DNA from 2 places in the Tissierella sp. QWL-11 genome. Region 2 is predicted to be linked to the other one. Evidence: riboswitches for the same ligand, from Rfam matches in the RefSeq annotation. Region 2 holds a riboswitch; the other holds the start of a gene.
The links. Region 2 has a riboswitch for lysine ahead of AC4PG3_RS11895 (APC family permease). Riboswitches for the same ligand answer to the same signal wherever they lie in the genome.
Positions count from the first base shown of each region.

Region 1 (3,219 bases), 810 kb from region 2:
TTTAGAAACTGCTATTCATAAGATGACTGGCAAATCAGCAGAAGTTTTAGGTCTAGATGATAGAGGACTACTAAAAGAAAATTATGCGGCAGACATAGTTATTTTAGATCCAAATACAGTTATAGATAAAGGAGATTATACTAATCCAAATCAATATCCTATAGGCATTGATTATGTATTAGTTAATGGGAAGATTTTAGTAAAAGGTGGAAATCCTCAACCACAAAAAGCAGGGAAAGTTTTAAAATTTAAAAAAAGGTAAGTTCGGAATAGTGTAGCTTATATAAATAAATGTAAGCTACACTATTTTATTTTTCATAATAATGTATACTTAAAATCATATATTGGTTTATATTCAAAACTAAAGGAGCAACTAAGGTAAATACACTAAAGTTTCTATCTAAGGAATTAAAGATAAATATAGAGGATATAATTGCTATAGGAAGTGGATTAAATAATTTAAAAATTCATGTATTGGAATAAATATGAAAACTCTGATCTAAGCCTTTAAAATAGGTAGGAGAGTGTTTTGGAATTTGATAACAATGAAGAGAGCGTATTTAATATAATAAAGGATTTATAATAAATATAATTGTAAAACTACTCTATTAAATGATATAATAAAATTACTATATTATAGGAGAGTGCAAAGATGGATAAAACTATGGAATTGCTAGAAAAACTTTATACTGAGATGCAAGGTATGAAAGCTGAAATGCAAGAAATGAAAAGAGAAATGGCAACCAAAGAAGACCTAAAAGACTTTGCAACCAAAGAAGACCTAAAAGACTTTGCAACTAAGGAAGACTTAAAAAACTTTGCGACTAAGGAAGACTTAAAAGATTTTGTCACTAAAGATGACATAAAGAATTTAGCTACTAAAGAAGATTTGAATCTTTTAGCAGAAGAACTACATCATGAGATTCAAGGGGTGCATGATGAGGTAAGGGATTTAAGAGAAGATTTAAATGTTATGGAGATGCTGACTACTAAGAACGCATATGATATATCTAAACTAAAACTAGTAAAATAATATAGAAAAATCTGATAAACTTACTTGACAATTATAAAATTGCGTGTTATGCTATATAAAATTAAAACTTAATAAAAATCCTCATCCTTCTTTCAGATGAGGTAGAGGCGCGATAACTAAGAGTACACATACAGAGGACGGAATCCTGTGAAGTATGTAGAAAGGATTTATCGCCGAAGTTATAGATACCAAAATCTATTGCTGGGGCTAGATTCAACAAATCTAGTACTGTCATCATAGTATTTGATCCATATTATGATGTTGAGCTATCTCACTATGATCAAGAAAAGGAGAGGATGTCTAGCTTTGCTATACGCATATAAGCACCTGACAACTCGTTAGGTGTTTTTTTAATACAACGAGTTAAATGTTAAATTTAAAATTGAAATATAAAAGGGAGAGATTAAAGATGAAAAAAAGATTATTATTACTTTTAGTACTTAGTTTAATTGCAAGTAGCTTCTTAATAGGATGTAGTTCAAATGGAGATGAAACTCCTGATGAAGATACTCCTATAGAAAATGGAGAAAGCCAAGATGAAGATAATACTTTTAAAGTAGGTATGGAAGCTGGATATGCACCTTTTAACTGGACTCAATTAGATGATTCCAATGAAGGAGTTCCAATAGAAGGAAACTCAGAATATGCAGGTGGATATGATGTAGAAATAGCAAAGAGAATAGCAGAAAGTTTAGGAAAAGAATTAGTTATTGTAAAGACGCAATGGAACGGACTTGTGCCATCATTACAATCAGGAAAAATAGATGCAATTATAGCGGGAATGTCACCTACAGCAGAACGTATGGAGGCAATAGACTTTTCAGATATTTATTATAAATCTGACCTAGTAATGGTTGTAAAAAAAGGTGGAGAATATGAAAATGCAACTACTTTAGAAGACTTTAGTGGTGCAAAGATAACTGGACAAAATACAACTTTCCACTATACAGTTATAGATCAAATACCAGGAGTGGAAAAGCAAACAGCTATGACAGACTTTCCTGCTATGAGAGTAGCTTTAGAATCAGGAATAATTGATGGATATGTATCAGAGAGACCAGAGGGTGAGAGTGCTTCATCTGCAAATGAAAACTTTGCTTTTGTAGAATTTGATTCTGGATTTGAGACATCAGATGAGGACACTGCAATAGCTGTAGGGCTTGTAAAGGATAGCGAATTAAAAGATGATGTAAATGAGGCTCTTTCTCAGATTTCAGAAGAAGAAAGACAGGAGATTATGTCTGAAGTTATAAAAAATCAACCAGCAGCTCAATAATTTAAGTTCGAAACTGGCCAGCTGGTCAGTTTCGAATTGTGTAAAGGAGTGAAACTATGAGTTTTGAAGTTATAGAAAAGATATTTATAAATAATTGGCCTATGTTTATTCGTGGTGCAGGTATGACTCTTTTAATATCCATAATAAGTACTATAATAGGTTCTGCAATAGGTCTATTAATAGGAGTTGTAAGGACAATACCAAAACCAGAAAGAGGAATTAAAAAGATAGTATTAAATATAGTGAATGGAATACTTTCAGCATATATAGAATTTTTCCGTGGAACTCCTATGATGGTTCAATCAATGGTAATATTTTATGGTTCTGCATCAGCTTTTGGAATAGATATGGATAGAACAGCAGCAGCTATATTCATTGTTTCCATAAATACAGGTGCATATATGTCGGAAATAGTAAGGGGAGGTATATTTTCCATAGATAAGGGTCAATTTGAAGCAGCCCATGCAATAGGGATGAATCATGTTCAAACAATGTTCAACGTAATACTTCCACAAGTAATTAGAAATATACTTCCTGCAACAGGAAATGAATTTGTAGTAAATATAAAAGATACATCTGTATTGAATGTAATAGGAGTTACAGAATTATATTTTCAAAGTACAACTATAGCCGGCAATTCATTTAGATTTTTTGAGACTTTTTTTATTACAAGTATCATATACTTTGTTTTGACATTTACTGTAACTAGGATATTAAGATATATAGAAAAGAGATTAGATGGTCCTAAGAATTATAATATTATAGGAAATCAGATGCAGGTAAAAAGACCAGAAACACCGATGAGATAGGAGGGAAGATTTTGGAAAGTATTATTGATATAAAAAATCTAAGAAAAAGCTTTGGAGAAAATGAAGTATTAAAAGATATTAATTTTTCGGTAAAAAAGGGA
Region 1 is NZ_CM178750.1:574,710-577,928, forward strand. Features, by position in the region: gene AC4PG3_RS02740 (N-acyl-D-amino-acid deacylase family protein) at 1-262, shown strand, start outside; gene AC4PG3_RS02745 (HAD hydrolase family protein) at 352-483, shown strand; gene AC4PG3_RS02750 (hypothetical protein) at 653-1,033, shown strand; lysine riboswitch at 1,128-1,310, shown strand; gene AC4PG3_RS02755 (transporter substrate-binding domain-containing protein) at 1,443-2,309, shown strand; gene AC4PG3_RS02760 (amino acid ABC transporter permease) at 2,366-3,118, shown strand; gene AC4PG3_RS02765 (amino acid ABC transporter ATP-binding protein) at 3,130-3,219, shown strand, end outside.
Region 1: it holds a riboswitch for lysine, as region 2 does, so the genes downstream of both, AC4PG3_RS02755 (transporter substrate-binding domain-containing protein) here and AC4PG3_RS11895 (APC family permease) in region 2, are expected to answer to the same signal.

Region 2 (3,219 bases):
ATTTAAACCAGGTAGTACAGTTTTTCCTTCAAGATCTATTATATTGTCTGCTTTATTTTTACAAATATCTTCATCACAGCCAAAGTCTTTTATAGTTCCATTTTCTATTAAAATTGCCTGTTGAAAATTACCTTTTTCAATATAAATTTTTCCGTTTTTTAAAATTGTTCTCAAAAAATCATCTCCTCGTAGATTTAAGCTTTAATTTTTTTATCAAAGTACATATATACTAAAACTCCAATAGCTGGTACAGTCAATCCTATTATAGAGGTTTGAGGGTCTTCAATAAATGTATTTGCCATAAGACCTATAAATAGAATAGTTGTCAAAATAACAGTGACAGGATATCCTATTACCTTATATGGTCTTTCAGCCTTTGGAAATTTTCTTCTATAAATCATAACTGCATATACACCTAAAGTATTAAAAATCATACCTGAAAATACTACAAGTGAAGTCAATTGACTAAGGTTTCTTAAAAGCACAAGGGCAATGGATATAACAGCTTGAGCAATTAATGGAGCATAAGGTACTTTGTATTTTGGATGCAATTTTTTAAAACTTTCAAAGAAATGACCTTCTTCACTCATTGCATAGTACATTCTAGGAAAAGCTAATATACAACCATTTAAAGCTCCAAACATTGATATAACCATACCTAATGTAACCAAAATGCCTCCAGTGCTCCCCATTAATTTTTCAGCTACATGTGTTCCTAAATAGAATTGATCATTTGCTATTAAACTTTCAATTTCACTAAAGGGTAACACTTTATAGATTGAATAATTAAATAATGTATATAGAATTGTAATAGATACTATTGAAATGACAATTGCTAAAGGTAAATTTTTCTTAGGGTTTTTTACTTCTTCAGCTACAGTATTTAGATTAGTCCATCCTTCATATGCCCATAAACTTGCAACTACAGCAAAGGCAACCATACTAATTATAGATCCAAAACTTACATCACCAGTTTTAGGGGTTAAGCTTAAATCGGGAGAAACATCTCCAAAGATAAGACCAAGAACCATTATAATGCCGATTGGAATTAATTTTGCAATCATTGATATATTTTGTAGTTTAGATGCTGATTTTACTCCAAAGTAGTTTACTGTTGTAAGCATAATTATTAAAGCTATGGCAAATAGTTTTACAGTCCATTCACCCATAGGTATGACAGCAGTTAAGGCAGTAGGCAGTGCAATAGCTAAAGCTGCAATAGAACCAGGGCCTCCTATTAGCCAACTATTAAATCCTGCAAGAAATCCAACTATGGGAGAATATGCTTTATTTAAGTAAACAGTAAGACCTCCAGCACTTGGGTCTGCTGCACCTAGTTCAGCATAGCAAATTCCTCCAAGTAAGGAGATAACACCTCCAAGAACCCAACATAAAAGAGCTAATCCAAGACTCATGCCTGCTCTGATTAAAACATAGGATCCTAAATAAAATATTCCGGAACCTATCATTATTCCACCTAAAATACTTACTCCACCAAAAAGACTAATTTCTTTTTTAAACTCAGAGTTCAAACTTTCATTTAATGTATCATTATTATTAGCCATTAAAATCCTCCTTAAAATAAAATAAACATCTAATAGAATTAGATGTTTTCAATACAAAAGTATACACCTATCCTCCTTTTTGATCATAGTGAGATAGCTCAACATCATAAATGGATCAGAAATTATGATGACAGTTCTAGACCTATTAAATCTAGTCCCAGCAATAGATTTTGGTATCTACTGCTTCGGCGGTAATTCCTTTTGTCATATTTCAAAGATTTCCGGTCTCCATATGATTACTTTTAATTATCGCGCCTCTACCTCACCCAAAAGAGGATGAGGATTTTTATGAATTTTCAATATAATAGCACAATAATATATATTTGTCAAATAAATTTAAGATTAAATTATTGACTACATTGGTCTATTAGTGATACAATAAAATTGACTTAGATAGTCAAAATGATAGAGGTGAGAAAAATAGGAGAACTAATAAACAATGCTGATGAGGAAAAATTAAATAGAATAATAAATAGTGCTTTGGAAGAATTTTCAAAAAATGAATATGAAAAGGCATCTACAAATATAATTGTAGAAAATGCTAGGGTGTCAAAGGGGTTACTGTATCATTATTTTCAAACAAAGGAAAATCTCTATAAATATTTACAAAAATTCACTATTGAGATTATTATGGAAAGGATTAATAAGGAACTAGACTGGAATCAAAGAGATATATTTTTAAGGATAAAAGAAATATCTATGATTAAATTGAAAATTTTTAATGAGTATCCATATTTATTGGACTTCTCAATAAACGCTTTTAAAGACAAGTCTTTAGAAGATATGATGAAGATAAGCGAAGATTTTAACCCAAAGGTATATATGGATATTTATACCTATAATATTGATTTTTCAGTTTTAAAAGATGATATAGACACAGAGAAAGCAGTAAATATTATAAGGTGGACTTTAGAGAAATATAGTGAAGAAAAACGAAATAGTATTATTTCATCTAATGGGGAATTTAATTATAAATCTACTGAAAAAGAAATTTATGAATATATAGACTTTTTGAAGAAGTCTTTTTATAAAGAATAAGTTTTTATAAAGAATAAGAAAGTTATTGTTTTGATATTTTTATAGATATAAATTTATTTTCAAGTAAAGGGGTGTTTTTATGATAAAAGTAAAAAATCTATATCATTCTTATAATAGGGACGAAAAATATCAAGTTAAAGACGTAAGCTTTGAAGTAGAAAAGGGAGAGATATTTGGATTTTTAGGCCCATCTGGAGCAGGTAAATCAACTACTCAAAATATTTTAACAGGACTATTACAGCTTCAAAAAGGAGAGGCATGGGTTGCTGGATATAATATCAAAGAGATTTCAAAACAAATGTTTAACAAAATTGGAATGAGTTTTGAACAGTCAAATGTGTATAGTAAACTTACAGCTAAGGAAAATTTAGATTTCTATAGAAAGTTATTTGATGTAGATACAAGAGAGCCTCAGGAACTTTTAAAACTTGTAGGATTAGAAGGCAAAGAAAATATAAAAGCAGGTGAATTTTCAAAAGGTATGAAGCATAGATTGACTTTTGCAAGATCTATGATAAATAATCCAGAATTGTGGTTTTTAGATGAACCTACTACAGGTCTTGATCCTACAATTGCCGCAGATATAAAAAAGATAATAAAGGAAAAAAATGAGGAG
Region 2 is NZ_CM178750.1:2,385,164-2,388,382, reverse strand. Features, by position in the region: gene AC4PG3_RS11900 (amidohydrolase) at 1-174, opposite strand, end outside; gene AC4PG3_RS11895 (APC family permease) at 195-1,565, opposite strand; lysine riboswitch at 1,652-1,833, opposite strand; gene AC4PG3_RS11890 (TetR/AcrR family transcriptional regulator) at 1,968-2,603, shown strand; gene AC4PG3_RS11885 (ABC transporter ATP-binding protein) at 2,683-3,219, shown strand, end outside.